Regions from separate parts of the Micromonospora sp. NPDC048063 genome, predicted to be linked through region 1. Evidence: riboswitches for the same ligand, from Rfam matches in the RefSeq annotation. Region 1 holds a riboswitch; the other holds the start of a gene.
What was found. A riboswitch is a leader RNA that binds a small molecule or an ion and turns the genes downstream of it on or off. The one in region 1 is predicted to bind ZMP and ZTP.
Positions count from the first base shown of each region.

Region 2: it holds a riboswitch for ZMP and ZTP, as region 1 does, so the genes downstream of both, ACGFZ2_RS00940 (glycine hydroxymethyltransferase) here and ACGFZ2_RS04440 (bifunctional 5,10-methylenetetrahydrofolate dehydrogenase/5,10-methenyltetrahydrofolate cyclohydrolase) in region 1, are expected to answer to the same signal.

Region 1 covers NZ_JBIDBG010000001.1:986,055-993,422, forward strand. The annotation lists gene ACGFZ2_RS04435 (MFS transporter) at 1-929, shown strand, start outside; gene ACGFZ2_RS04440 (bifunctional 5,10-methylenetetrahydrofolate dehydrogenase/5,10-methenyltetrahydrofolate cyclohydrolase) at 1,215-2,081, opposite strand; ZMP/ZTP riboswitch at 2,096-2,180, opposite strand; gene ACGFZ2_RS04445 (endonuclease/exonuclease/phosphatase family protein) at 2,196-2,975, opposite strand; gene ACGFZ2_RS04450 (CatB-related O-acetyltransferase) at 3,309-3,959, shown strand; gene ACGFZ2_RS04455 (macrolide family glycosyltransferase) at 4,174-5,322, shown strand; gene ACGFZ2_RS04460 (TSUP family transporter) at 5,541-6,317, shown strand; gene ACGFZ2_RS04465 (malonic semialdehyde reductase) at 6,400-7,011, opposite strand; gene ACGFZ2_RS04470 (winged helix-turn-helix transcriptional regulator) at 7,113-7,368, shown strand, end outside.
Region 2 covers NZ_JBIDBG010000001.1:197,441-204,808, reverse strand. The annotation lists gene ACGFZ2_RS00960 (NAD(P)H-hydrate dehydratase) at 1-475, shown strand, start outside; gene ACGFZ2_RS00955 (S8 family serine peptidase) at 624-2,102, shown strand; gene ACGFZ2_RS00950 (hemerythrin domain-containing protein) at 2,217-2,717, shown strand; gene ACGFZ2_RS00945 (metallophosphoesterase family protein) at 2,760-3,611, opposite strand; ZMP/ZTP riboswitch at 3,741-3,830, shown strand; gene ACGFZ2_RS00940 (glycine hydroxymethyltransferase) at 3,848-5,284, shown strand; gene araB (ribulokinase) at 5,380-7,050, opposite strand; gene ACGFZ2_RS00930 (hypothetical protein) at 7,270-7,368, opposite strand, start outside.

The sequences.
Region 1 (7,368 bases):
CCGTCCTCGGCGGTGTGCTGACGGATCTGTGGAGTTGGCGGTGGACGTTCTTCATCAACGTCGTGGTCGCGGTGGCGGTGCTGGCGGTCGCGCCGGCGGTGCTCGCGGAGAGCCGGCCGCAGCGGCGGCCGCGGCTGGACGTGCCGGGTGCGGTGGCGGTGACCGGTGGTCTTCTGGCGCTGGTGTACGGGCTCACCGAGGCTGGGCGGCGGTCGTGGGGTGATCCGCGGGCGTGGGGGTCGCTGCTGGCGGCGGTGGTGTTGCTGGCGGTGTTCTGGATGGTGGAGCGGCGGGTGGCGGAGCCGCTCGTTCCGGTGCGTGTCCTGACCCGCCGCGGTGTGGGTTGGGGGAACGTGGCGGGGATGCTCGCGTTCGCGACGGAGACGTCGCTGGTGTTCCTGCTCACCCTTTACCTGCAGGACGTGCTGGGCTATTCGCCGCTCGCGGCGGGGTTGTCGTTCGCGGTGCTGGGGGTCGGGACCGTGTTGGGGGGAATGGTGGCGCCTCGGTTGCTCGCCCGGATCGGCGGCAAGCGGGCCATCGTCGTGGGGTTCGCGGTGCAGGCCGCGGCGACGTTGCCGTTGGCGTTCCTGGGTGCCGATCGGGTGTGGCTGGTGGTGTTGCTGGCGGCGACGTTCGTCGGTGGGGTGGCGAATCTGGTGGCGATCGTCGGTTTCATGGTCACGGCCACCTCGGGGCTGCCGCCCGAGGAGCAGGGTTTGGCGACCGGGCTGGCGACGATGAGTCAGCAGGTCGGGATCACTCTTGGTGTGCCGGTGATGTCGTCGGTGGTGACGGCGGTCGCCGCCGGTGCGTCGGGTGTGGTGCTGCAGGGGGTCGGGGTCGCGGTGTGGGTGAATGCCCTTGCCTGCGTGGGGGCGGCGGTCCTCGCCGGGTTCGTTCTTCCGTCGGCGCGGGAGGGGGCGTGACCGTCCGGCACGTGTGGGCGTTCGCCGGTCTCGGCGGGGTCATCGAGCTGGTGTTCGCGGCCCGCGTGGAGCGGGACGAGCGTTTCGCTCCCCCGGCGTTCTGATCCGGGAACCGGGCTGCCGGTGCCGGGTGCGGCCCGAGGTGGTCGGGTGGGCCGGGGTTACGGCGGCCGGTCCACCCGGGGTCCGTCGTGTCCGGCCCGGCGTCGAGGGCGTTCGCCGCCGGGCCCGGACGATGTCAGAGGTGGCCGGCGTCGAGGGCGTTCGCCGCCGGGCCGGACGGCATCAGGCCTGGCCGGTGGCGCGGCGGGCGGCGTCGAGGGCGTTACGGAAGAGCATCGCGACGGTGGTGGGGCCTACTCCCCCGACGCGGGGGGTGATGGCGCCGGCGACGTCGGCGCAGGTCTCGTCGACGTCGGGCAGCAGGCGGCGTCCTTCGTAGCGGACGCCGCCGCCGATGACGGTGGCGCCGGGGCGGACGTGTTCGGGCTGGATGATGCCGGGGACGCCGGCGGCGGCGATGAGGATGTCGGCGCGGCGGGTGTGGGTGGCCCAGTCGGGGACGCCGGTGTGGACGACGGTGACGGCGGCGTTGGCGGTGGGGCGTTTCTGGGTGAGCAGCAGGGCGAGGGGGCGGCCGAGGGTGGCGCCGCGGCCGAGGATGACGACGTCGCGGCCGGCGACGGGGATGTCGTGGAAGGCGAGCAGGGCTTCGATGCCGGCGGGGGTGCAGGGCAGCGGGCCGGGCAGGCCGAGGGCGAGTCGTCCCATGTTGAGCGGGTGCATGCCGTCGACGTCGAGGTCGGGGTCCATGGTCTGCAGGGCCCGGTCGTAGTCGAGGTGGCTGGGGATGGGGTGTTGGATGAGCAGGCCGTGGACGTCGGGTGCGGTGTTGAAGTCGGCGATGGCGCGGTGCAGGTCGGCCTGGGTGGCGGTGGCGGGCAGGTGGATGTGGGGTGAGTCGAAGCCGAGTTCGGCGGCCTGGCGCTGTTTGATGCGGATGTAGCCGGCGCTGGCGTCGTCGTCGCCGACGAGGATGGTGGCGAGGCTGGGGGTGATGCCGGCGGCGCGTAGGGCGGTCACGCCGGCGGCGACGTCGGTGAGGATGCGCTCGGCGACGGGGGCGCCGGGCAGGAGTCGGGCGGTGGGCATGGTGCTCCTCTGCCAGCGGAGGCCCAGGCGGTCGACCTCTGCTCGTGGAGCTCCCCGATGGTTGTTGCCATCCCCTGGCCGCCAGTCGCGTCGGGTTCAGCTTGCCACAGGTGGTCAGCCGAGGTCGACCAGGAGGGGGCGGTGGTCGGAGATGGCGGACAGGGGGGTGTGTACGGCGGTGACGGGCGGGAGCCGGTCGATGCCGTGGCGGTCGGCGAGGATGTGGTCGAGTTGCACGCGGGGTTGCCCGGCGGGGTAGGTGGGGCGGCGGCCCAGGGGGCGCCAGCCGGTGAGGAGTCGGGCGGGGCCGGCGGGGAGGTTCAGGTCGCCGAGGAGGATGCGGGGCGCGGGCAGGGTGCGTAGGGCGCGGACGGTCTGGCGGAGTTGGTGGGCGTTCCAGCCTGGGACGAAGGACAGGTGGGTGGCGGCGACGGTGAGGTGGCCGTGTGGGGTGTCGAGGACGGCGGCGAGGACGACGCGGGGTTCGTCGTGCAGGAGGGTGAGGCCGCCGCCGGGCCCGGGGACGTAGACGGGTGAGCGTACGGGGGCGGGGCGCAGGCGGGTGACCTGCCAGCTGCGGACGCGGTGGCGGGTGACGAGGCCGACGCCGTAGCAGGGTTCGCCGTGTCCGTCGTCGTCGTGGCGCAGGGGGCGGAACTGTTCGCCGGGGGTGCCGACGACGGCGGCGGCGAAGCGGTGTTCGTCGGCGCCGAGGGCGCGGGCGGCGATGGCGGTGAGGTCGAGTTTGCCGCTGCGGCTCTGGTCGCGGTCGACTTCCTGAAGGGCGAGGACGTCGGCGTCGAGGGCGGTGACGGCGGCGGTGAGCCGGTCGGGGTCGACGAGGCCGTCGGTGAGGGACCGGCCGTGCAGCAGGTTGAAGGTGGCCAGGCGCACGGTTGCACACTACGTGGCCGTGGGAGGGTTGCCGGGTGTTGAAGGTGCTGTGGTGTTCGGTGGTGCTGTTCGTGGCGGTGGGTGCGGTGGGTGTGTGGTTGCGTCGGCGTCGGCGTCGGGGCCGGTGACGGTGGTGCGTCCGGCGGGGTTGGGGGTGCCGGTCGAGTTTTGGCGGATGCGCCGAGCCGCGCCGTATGCATCGAGAGGCATCGGTGCACGCCGAGTTGGAGTGTTCTTCTTCGGGGACGCCGCGGCGTAAATGATGTCCTGGGACGGCGTGGTGCCGCGATCATGGAGCGGACACGGACCCGTAACCGATGGGAGTCGCTTCCCGTGCCTGTGCCTGCCGACCCGACGGTCCTCCATCCGATGCCTGAGCAGCCGCGGGTGGTGCTGCTCCGGCCGCTGGTGAGGTCCCCGCTGATCGAGGTCGGGGAGTACTCCTACTACGACGACCCGGATGATGCGACCGCGTTCGAGACGCGCAACGTGCTCTACCACTACGGGCCGGAGAAGCTGATCATCGGCAAGTTCTGCGCGCTGGGCACGGGAGTCCGGTTCATCATGAACGGTGCCAACCACCGGATGGACGGCCCCTCGACCTTCCCCTTCCCTACCGTGGGCGGCTCGTGGTCAGAACACTTCGACCTGCTCACCGGGTTGCCGAGCCGAGGGGACACCGTCGTCGGCAACGATGTCTGGTTCGGTTACGGCGCGACGGTCATGCCCGGCGTACGGATCGGACACGGCGCGATCGTCGGCGCGGGCGCCGTGGTCACCAGCGACGTACCCGATTACGGCATCGTCGGCGGTAACCCGGCCCGCCTCATCCGCACCCGTTACAACGACCAGGACGTCGCCCGGCTGCTGGCGGTGGCCTGGTGGGACTGGCCCGCGGAGCACATCACCGCGCACGTGCGGACGATCATGTCGGGCAGCATCGCCGATCTGGAGGTCGCCGCCCCGGACACTCCGCACGTGTGACGCGCGGCTAGGGTGGCGGACATGTACTTCCATCAGATCTACGGCTGACAGGGTCGGGGCAGCGCCCCGGCTCCCGCTCGCATGTCCAGGTGCGCCCTACGACCGGTCTTTCCCGGAGACGTCGGCGCGCTGGCTTGCGGTGTCCTCTTCGCCGTAGACCTGAAATGAGTGAGCTTCCGTGTCTTCCGTGTACCGTCGCCGCGCCCACATCGCGATGGTCGGCATCCCCGCCGTCAGCCACGTCCTGCCAAGCCTTGAGGTCATCCGCGAGCTCGTGGCTCGGGGCCACCGCGTGACCTACGCCAACGACCCGGCGGTGGCCGATCTGATCGCGGCCACCGGCGCCGAACTCGTCCCCTGCACGTCCGAACTGCCGGTCGCCGACAACGACTGGCCCGACGACCCCGTTGCCGCGATGGGTCTCTTCCTCGACGACGCCATCCAGGCGCTCCCCCAGTTGCGCGCCGCCTACGATCCCGACCCGGCGGACCTGTACCTGTACGACATCGGCGCCTACGCCGCGCGCGCCCTCGCCGAGTCGCAGGACCGGCCCGTCCTGCAGCTGTCTCCGACGTTCGTGGCGTGGGACGGCTACGAACAGGACGTCGTGGCACACCTGCGGCAACTGCCGGGTGCCGACGCGTACCGGGCGAGGTTCGCCCGGTGGCTCGCCGACTGCGGGGCGTCCACCACCGACGTGGACGCCTTCTCCGGTCGCCCCCCGCGGGTCCTTGCGCTGATCACCCGGGCGATGCAGCCACACGGCGACCGGGTCGACACCGACAGGGTGACCTTCGTCGGGCCCTGCTTCGACGTACGTGCGGGCGCGGACGGCTGGACGCGCCCGGCGGGCGCGGAGCGCGTGCTGTTGATCTCCCTGGGGTCGGCGTACACCCGTCAGCCGGAGTTCTACCGCCAGTGCCTGGCGGCCTACGGCAACCTGCCCGGCTGGCACGTCGTCCTTCAGATCGGCAAGTACACCGACCCGCGGGAACTCGGCGACATCCCGCCCAACGTCGAGGTGCACTCCTGGGTTCCGCAGCGTGCGATCCTGGAGCAGGCGGACGCTTTCGTCACCCATGCTGGCATGGGCGGCTGTGGCGAAGGGCTACTGGCGGGTGTCCCCATGATCGCCGTGCCGCAGGCCGTCGAACAGTTCATGAACGCCGACCGGCTCGTGGAACTGGGCGTGGCCCGCCGCATCGACACCCCCGAAGCCACCGCCGAGACCCTACGGGCGGCCCTGAACGGCCTGGTCACCGACGCGCAGGTCGCCCGCCGTTCGGCACTGCTGCGCGTCGGCGCGCAGGCCGAGGGCGGCACCGCGCGCGCCGCCGACCTCGTCGAGGACATGCTGGCCTGAGCCTTGCCCGTCGCAGCCGGGGGTGGTGAAGCGGCATTTCGCTGTTCACCACCCCCGTTCTCAGCTGCGGCTTGTCCCGGGAGCGAGGAGGCTGGTGAGCTCGGCGATCGCTTCCGTGGGGTGGCGGCGGAGGTTCTCGGGCTTTGTGCCGTGACTGCTGGTGAGGCTGGCCACAAGGGGTCTCGTGGGGCGGGCGGCGGTGGGAAGAATGGCGGCCCGTGGACCCCCTGTCGCTGACCACCCTGCTCGCTGCGGCCGCCATGGCCGGTTGGGTCGATGCCGTGGTGGGGGGTGGGGGGTTGTTGCTGTTGCCGGCGTTGTTGGTGGCGGCGCCGGGGATGCCGGTGGCGTCGGCGTTGGGGACGAACAAGCTGGCGGCGATCGCGGGTACGACGACGGCGGCGGTGACGTACGCGCGGCGTACGAAGATCGACTGGGCGGTGGCGGGGCCGTCGGCGGGGTTGGCGGTGTGTTGCGCCGGGTTGGGTGCGGCTCTGGCGGGGGCGGTGCCGGCGTCGGCGTACCGGCCGGTGGTGTTGGCGGTGCTGGTGTCGGTGGCGGTGTTCGTGGTGCTGCGGCCCCGGTTGGGGGTGGTGGCGCAGCCGGAGCGGCGGACGCGGTGGCGGGTGGCCACGGTGGTCGCGGTGGCGGGTGTGGGGATCGCCCTGTACGACGGGTTGATCGGGCCGGGTACGGGGACGTTTCTGGTGTTGGCGTTCACCGCGTTGGTGGGTGCGGACTTCGTGCACGGTTCGGCGATGGCGAAGATCGTGAACGCGGGCACGAACCTGGGGGCGTTGGTGGTGTTCGCGGCGACCGGGCATGTGTGGTGGCTGCTGGGTGCGGCGATGGCGGTGTGCAACATCGCCGGAGCCGCGCTCGGGGCGCGGATGGCGCTGCGGCGCGGCTCCGGCTTCGTGCGGATCGTGCTGTTGGTGGTGGTGCTGGCGCTGGTGGGCAAGCTCGGTTACGACCAGTGGGTGGCGTCGACCTGACCGCTCCCCCGGTGCTAGGCCGGCCCCCGGTTTCTGCGGATCCCGGGGGTGCGACGGCCGGCCTCGGCGCCGGTGGGTGGTGTCAGGCGTGCCGGACGACGTCGGTGTAGCCGAGGCGGGGCAGGCGCGGGAACCAGGCGTTCTCGGCGGGCCGGCCGATGTTGACCACGAGCAGGCTCTTCCAGGTGGAGTCGGTGAAGAACTCCCGGTCGACGCCGGTGGCGTCGAATCCGGCCATGGGGCCGGCGGCGAGGCCGGCGGCGCGGACGGCGAGCAGGAAGTAGCCGATCTGCAGGGTGGCGTTGAAGCGGGCCATCTGCTCGCGGGACTCGGGGTTGCCGGCGAGGTCGTCGCGCAGCTGCGGCCGGATCGGGAACACCTGCGGGATGAACTCGTGGAAGTCGGTGTCGGCGGCGAGCACGGCGACCATGGGCGCGGTGCTGGTCTTGGCCTGGTTGCCCTCGCTCATGTGGGTGACCAGGCGCGTGCGGGCCTCGCCCGGGCCGACGAAGAGGATGCGCAGGGGCTGGGCGTTGACGGCGGTGGGCGGGAACTTGGCGAGTTCGAAGATCGCCTGGAGCTGCTCGTCGGTGACGGGTTCGTCGGTGAAGGCGTTGGCGGTCCGGGCGTCGGTGAACAGCTGCGCCTGGGCCTCGGGGTCCAGGGTGATCAGGGGCGAAAAGACGTCGGTCATCGGGTTGTCTCCATGCAAACAGACTGGATGGCTACGACGACAGTAGCAGCTAGCTTTTTAGTAGTCCCTGGTTCTGTCGGTCCCCGCCGTATCCTGGGACCATGGCGGTCGAGCGGGAGGTCGACGGCGCGCGTCGGGCGTGCCGCGGGGGCATCACCCGGGCCTTCGCGTTCCTCGGCAAGCGGTGGAACGGCATGCTCCTGGGCACCCTCGCCGACGGCCCCGCCGGGTTCGCCGAGCTGGGTCGCGCCCTGCCCGGGATCAGCGAGTCCGTCCTGTCCGACCGGCTGGGTGAGCTGGTCCGGGTCGGGCTGGTCAGCCGGACGGTGCGGCAGGGTCCGCCGCTGGGGGTGAGCT
Region 2 (7,368 bases), 790 kb from region 1:
CGCGGCCGCCCGGGAGACGGCGCTGGTGCTCGACGCGTACGCCCTGGGTGCGCTCAGCCACGCCCCGGACCTGCTGGTCGGGTCCGGACGGCCGGTGGTGCTCACCCCCAACCTCACCGAGGCGCGGCACCTGCTGGGCCGGGACCCGAGCGACGACCTGGACGCCGAGGCCATCGAGCTCGCCGGCCGGTACGACGCCGTGGTCTCGCTCTACGGCCACGTCTCCACACCCGACGGGCGGAGCTGGCGGGAGGAGAGCGGCGACGCGGGGCTCGGCACGTCCGGCAGCGGGGACGTCCGCGCCGGACTGCTGGCCGGGCTGCTGTCGCGGGGTGCCGAGCCGGCGCAGGCCGCGTGCTGGGCGGCGTTCGCCCACGCGGTGAGCGGCCAGCGGCTGGTGCCGCGGTTCGGCCGGATCGGGTTCCTCGCCCGGGAGCTGCTGGACGAGATTCCCCACACCCTCGCCACCGTCTGACACTTCCTTGTCTGGCCGAACGGATGTGTGTAACGCCACACTCCGCTCCTACGCTGGTGGGTCGGAGGAGGGCACCCCCGCCCGCCTCCCGCCGGCCGCTCCCCGCCAGGGGGCGTATCCGGCTGGAAACAGCCCCCTGGGAGTCTGTGTGAAGAACCTCCGTCGCAAGACACTGGCTGCCGCGTCCGCCGTGACACTCGGTGTCGGCCTCGCCGTCACCGGCGGGCTTGCCCCGGCGGCGTCGGCCGCCGGCCCGGACACCACGTTCCTGGTCCTCGCCCCGCAGGGCGCGAAGACCGACAAGGCGGCCGCCCGCGTGGCCGCCGCCAAGGGCACCGTGGTGGCCAGCTACGACCAGATCGGCGTGCTCGTCGTCCGGTCGGCCAACCCCGACTTCGTCACGGACGTGGCGGGCGCGGGCGTCGACTCGGTGGCGTCCACCGCCGGCCTGGGCACCGCCCTGGAGGAGGGCGAGACCCTGGAGGTCTCCGCGGCCGTGGCGGCGAACGCGACCGCCGACCCGACCAAGGAACCCATGTTCGGTCAGCAGTGGGACATGCCGATGATCGACGTCCCGCAGGCCCACGCCGTCAACGCCGGCAGCGCCAGCGTGGTGGTGGGCGTGCTGGACAGCGGCATCTCCTCCAGCCACCCTGACCTGAAGGACCAGATCGCCAAGGACAGGAGCGCGTCCTGCGTCGGCGGTGTCGCGGACACCACCGAGGCGGCCTGGAACCCGACCGTCTCCGACCACGGCACGCACGTGGCCGGCACCATCGCCGCCGCCGTCAACGGCGTCGGCGTGACCGGTGTGGCGCCGGGTGTCAAGGTGGCCGCCGTCAAGGTCGTCAACGATGACCGGTTCATCTACCCCGAGGCCGCGCTCTGCGGCTTCATGTGGGCGGCCGACCACGGCATGCAGGTCACCAACAACAGCTACTTCATCGACCCGTGGGAGCTGAACTGCCGCAACGACGCGCGCCAGCGCCCGGTGTGGCAGGCCGTGCAGCGGGCCATCCGCTACTCGCAGAGCAAGGGCGTGCTCCACGTCGCGTCGGCGGGCAACTCGAACTGGGACCTCGCCCACAAGATCACCGACACCGGCAGCCCGAACAACCTGCCGCCGACGGAGGACCCGGAGACCCGGGAAGACCTCACCAACTCCTGCCTCGTCCTGCCGGGCGAGGCGCCGGGCGTGGTGACCGTCTCGGCGGTCGCCCCGACCGGCAAGAAGAGCTACTACTCCTCGTACGGCCTGGGCGTCGTGGACGTCACCGCGCCCGGCGGTGACACCCGGTTCCGCACCAACGGCGTCAGCCCGACCCCGACCGACGGCATCCTGTCGACCACCTTCGACACGGCGACGAAGACCAACGGCTGGGGTTACAAGCAGGGCACGTCGATGTCGAGCCCGCACGCGGCCGGCGTCGCGGCGCTGGCCCTGTCGGCCCACCCCGGCATGACGCCGGGCCAGCTGGCGTCCTTCCTGGAGCGGACCGCCGAGTCGGTCCCCTGTGAGGAGGGGGTCTGGGAGCCGCGGCCGGGCTTCCCGGCCACCTGCACGGGGGGCGAGCGCAACTCGTTCTACGGCGCCGGCATGGTCAACGCGTACAACGTGGTGAAGTAGCAGCACGGCACGACCCGTGGTGGGGCCCGGCGGTGATCCGCCGGGCCCCACCCGTTTTCGCTGCTCACGGCCGGGGTACGGGAGGGGGCGTCCGACGAGCCGAGGAGGTCAACGGTGTCCACCGATGCCATCGTCCTGTTGAAAGAGGACCACAAGGAGATGCGCCGTCTGTTCAAGGCGTTCCAGGATGCCGAGGAGGGACCGGCCGCGCGGCGGCAGAAGCTGGTGAGCCAGATCCTGGAGGCCCTCACGGTGCACACCTACCTGGAGAACGAGGTGATGTACCCGGAGGTCCGCAAGCTCCTGCCCGACCTGGAGGACGACATCCTCGAGTCGTACGAGGAGCACCACGTCGCCGACGTGCTCTGCGCCGAACTGTTCGCCATGGACGCCGACGATGAGCGCTTCAACGCCAAGACCACGGTGCTGATCGAGAGTGTCCTGCACCACGTCGAGGAGGAGGAGCAGGAGTGGTTCCCGAAGGTGCGCGAGGCGCTCGGCCGTAAGCAGCTCCAGGAGATCGGCGAGCGGATGATCGAGCTGCGCGCGGACGCGCCGCGCAAGCCGACCGACCCGAAGGCGATCAAGAAGTCGCTCGACGCCGTGACGGCCTGAGCCGACCGCCTCCGACGGGCCCCGGTGCGCCGGGGTCCGTCGTCACGCCGGGGCCGCGGGCAGGATCCGCCGCAGCGCCGGCGGTACGGCCCGGGACCGCCACTCCCTCGGGTAGCCCACCGACACCTCCTCGAACCGCACCCCGTCGTGCCAGGTGGTGCGGGGGATGTGCAGGTGGCCGTAGACCACCGCGGCGGCGTCGAAGCGCAGGTGCCAGTCGGCGGTGGCCTCGGTGCCGCACCACTGGGCGAAGATCGGATAGCGCAGGATCCGGGTCGGCTCGCGCAGCAGCGGCCAGTGGTTGACCAGCACGGTCGGCAGCCCCGGCTCCCGCGCGGCGAGCCGGCGGGCGGTCTCGGCGACCCGGGCGGCGGACCACGCCGACCGGCTCGGGTACGGGTCGGGGTGCAGCAGGAACTCGTCGGTGCAGACGATCCCCGTCCGGTACGCCTCGGCCAGCGCCGCCTCCGGGGTGTCGAACCCCTCCGGGCGCCAGCTGTGGTCGTAGAGCAGGAACAGCGGCGCCACCAGCACCGGCCCGCCCGACCCCCGCCACACCGGATACGGATCCTCGGGGGTCAGCACGCCGAGGCGCCGGCACAGGTCGACGAGGTGCTGGTAGCGGGCGACCCCGCGCAGCGCCACCGGGTCGGCCGGCGGGGTCCACAGCTCGTGGTTGCCCGGCGCCCAGACCACCCGCGCGAAGCGGTCGCCGAGCAGCCCGAGGGCCCACTCGACGTCGGCCACGGTGTCGCCGACGTCCCCGGCGACGATCAGCCAGTCGTCCGGCGACCCCGGGCGCAGCCCCTCCACCACCGCCCGGTTGCCCGGGTGCCCCACGTGCAGGTCGCTGATGGCGAGCAGGCTGCCGCCCCCGCCGTCCTCCCCCGCCATGACCGCGATCCTATGCGCCGCCGGTGACGACCGCGAACCGCGCGGGCCGCGCGCCGATCGATGCACCGCACCGCGGGTGCGGCGGTCCCCAGGTGGGCCGGGGCGCGCCCGGCCGACCCGGTAGGATCGGCGGTGGGCCGTGACTGGCGCGTGGGGATGGAGAACCATCGGGAAGCGGTCCCGTCATGAGGACGCATGCCGAGCGCCTGGGCCTTCCGCACGTCACTGGAGGTCGCATGTCGCCGAACGCCGAATCCACCGCCTTCCGCAGCGCCCTCGAGGTGATCCGCGCCGTCGAGCCGCGGGTGGCCGACGCCATCGGCGCCGAGCTCGCCGACCAGCGCGAGTCGCTCAAGCTCATCGCCAGCGAGAACTACGCCTCCCCGGCCACCCTGCTGGCCATGGGCAACTGGTTCAGCGACAAGTACGCCGAGGGCACCGTCGGCCGCCGCTTCTACGCCGGCTGCCAGAACGTGGACACCGTCGAGGCGCTCGCCGCCGAGCACGCCCGGGAGCTGTTCGGCGCCGCCCACGCGTACGTGCAGCCGCACTCCGGCATCGACGCCAACCTGGTCGCGTTCTGGGCGATCCTGGCCGACCGGGTGGAGTCCCCGGCGCTGAAGAAGGCCCAGGCGCGGCACGTCAACGACCTCACCGAGGCCGACTGGTTCGCGCTGCGCCGGGAGCTGGGCAACCAGCGGATGCTCGGCATGTCCCTGGACGCCGGCGGCCACCTCACCCACGGTTTCCGCCCGAACATCTCCGGCAAGATGTTCGACCAGCGCAGCTACGGCACCGACCCGGCCACCGGGCTGGTCGACTACGACAGGGTCGCCGAGGCGGCCCGCGAGTTCAAGCCGCTGATCCTGGTCGCCGGCTACTCGGCGTACCCCCGGAAGGTCAACTTCCGGATCATGCGGGAGATCGCCGACTCGGTCGGTGCCACCTTCATGGTCGACATGGCGCACTTCGCCGGCCTGGTCGCCGGCAAGGTCTTCACCGGCGACTTCGACCCGGTGCCGCACGCGCACATCGTCACCACCACCACGCACAAGTCGCTGCGCGGCCCGCGCGGCGGCATGGTGCTCTGCCAGCCCGAGCTGGCCGACCAGGTCGACCGGGGCTGCCCGATGGTGCTCGGCGGCCCGCTGCCGCACGTGATGGCCGCCAAGGCCGTCGCCCTGGCCGAGGCCCGCCGCCCCGACTTCGCCGACTACGCCCAGCGGATCGTCGCCAACGCCCAGGCCCTCGCCGAGGGGCTGCTGCGCCGGGGCGGCAAGCTGGTCACCGGCGGCACCGACAACCACCTGGTGCTCATCGACGTCACCGGCTACGGGCTGACCGGCCGGCAGGCCGAGCAGGCCTTGCTCGACTCGGGCATCGTCACCAACCGCAACTCCGTCCCGCAGGACCCGAACGGCGCCTGGTACACCTCCGGCATCCGCGTCGGCACCCCGGCGCTGACCACCCGGGGGCTGGGCCCGGCGCAGATGGACGAGACGGCCGAGCTGATCCACACCGTGCTCAGCCAGACCCGGCCGGGCGCGAACCCGGACGGCACCCCGTCGAAGGCCAAGTACGTCCTCGACCCGGCCGTCGCCGACCGGGTCGGCAAGCAGGCCAGCGACCTGCTCACGGGCTTCCCGCTCTACCCGGCCGTCGACCTCGGCTGACCCGGGCACCCGCCCCGACGCCCCCGCCCGGCCCCGCCGCGCGGGGGCGTCCCCGTCCCGCCCTCGTCCCAGTCCGGCCGTGCGGGGTGGGAGCGTCAGGGGCGGTGGGTGCGGTGGCGGCGGGCGCGGAGGCGGTGCAGGACGTCGGTGCCGCCCCGGCCGAAGTGGTCGTGCAGCGCGCGGTAGTCCGCGTACAGCTCGTCGTAGGCGGCCGCCCGGGCCGGGTCGGGGTGCCAGGTCTCGCGGCGGGCGGCGCCCATCGCCGCCGAGGCGGCCGGCACGTCCGGGTACGCCCCGGCGGCGACCGCCGCGTGGATCGCCGCGCCCAGCGCCGCCGGGTGCGCGGAGTCGACCACGTGCAGCGGCCGGCCGATGACGTCGGCGTAGATCCGCAGCAGCAGCCGGTTGCGGGTCAGCCCGCCGGCCACGGTCAGCTCGTCGACGGCCACGCCGGCGGCGGTGAACGCGTCGACCACCGTCCGGGCGCCGAACGCGGTGGCCTCCAGCAGCGCCCGCCAGATCTCCTCCGGCCGGGTGGCCAGGGTCAGCCCCACCAGCACCCCGCTCAGCTCGTGGTCCATGAGCACCGACCGGTTGCCGCTGTGCCAGTCCAGCGCCAGCAGCCCGTGCCCGCCCACCGGCTGGTCGGCGGCGAGGGTGTCCAGCAGCTCGTACGGGCTCAGCCCGCGGCGGCGCGCCTCGTCGGCGTAGTCGGCCGGCAGGCCGGTGCGGACGTACCAGGCGAAGATGTCCCCGACGCCGCTCTGCCCCGCCTCGTAGCCCCACGAACCGGTGGTGACGCCGCCGTCGACCACGCCGCAGACCCCGGGCACCTCGTGGTACGCCGCCGCGTTCATGATCAGGCAGGTGGAGGTGCCGAGGACGGCGAGCATCCGGCCCGGCTCGACCGCGCGGGCAGCCGCGGCGGTGACATGCGCGTCGATGGACCCGGCCGCGACGGCGGTGCCCACCGGCAGCCCGGTCCACCGGGCCGCCTCGGCGGTCAGCCCGCCCGCCCGGGCGCCCAGCGGCGCGAGCGGGCCGTCGATCCGGGGCAGCAGCCCGTCGAGGCGGGGGTGCACGGCGCGCAGGAACTCCGCCGACGGGTACCGCCCGTCCTGCCGCAGCCCCTTGAAGCCGGCGGCGGAGACGTTGCGGGTCTCCCGCCCGCAGAGCTGCCAGACCAGCCAGTCCGCCGTCTCGATGAAGCGCTCCGCGCGGTCGAAGACCGCCGGGTCCTCCTCCAGCACCTCCAGCGCCTTGGCGAGCTGCCACTCGGCGGAGACCCGCCCGCCGTAGCGGGGCAGCCAGGTCTCGCCGCGCGCGGCGGCGACGTCGTTGATCCGGGCGGCCTGCCGCTGGGCCGCGTGGTGCCGCCACAGCTTCGGATACGCGTGCGGCCGACCGGCCAGCTCGGGCAGCTCGCAGAGCGGGGTGCCGTCGGCGCGGGTGGGCAGCATCGTGCAGGAGGTGGCGTCGACGCCGATGCCGCGCACGTCCTCGGGGCGTACGCCGGCGGCCCGCAGCGCGGCGGGCACCGCGACCCGGAGCACCTCGCGGTGGTCGTCGGGGTGCTGCAACGCCCAGTCCGGCGGCAGCGGCGTCCCGTCGGGCAGCCGCTCCGTGATCACCCCGTGCCGGTACGCGTGCACGGCCTCGCCGCGCACGACGCCGTCGGCGACGTCCACCACGACCGCCCGGCCGGAGAGGGTGCCGAAGTCGACCCCGACGACGTGCCCGGGCACCCCGGCTGCCGGCTGCGCCACCGCTCCTCCTCCCGCCGCGCCGCTCCGGCGCCCGGCGGGGCGGCGGTTCAGCGGCGGCGGGAGGCAACGCTACCGCAGTCGTTGATCCCAATACATCGACACACGTAGGCTCGGCGCCCCTCCACACACGCGTCACCCCATGGATCAGGAGCCGACAAATGCGCGAGAGCCCGGTTTCCTCAGCCAGGACCGCCGGGACTGACCGCCCGCCCCGCCCGGTCAGGCGATGGGCCGCTTCAGGTGGTAGCGGTGCACCTCGGTGCTGCCCTGGATGTTGTTCACGTCCTCGGCGGCGGAGACCAGCTCCCAGCCCTCCCG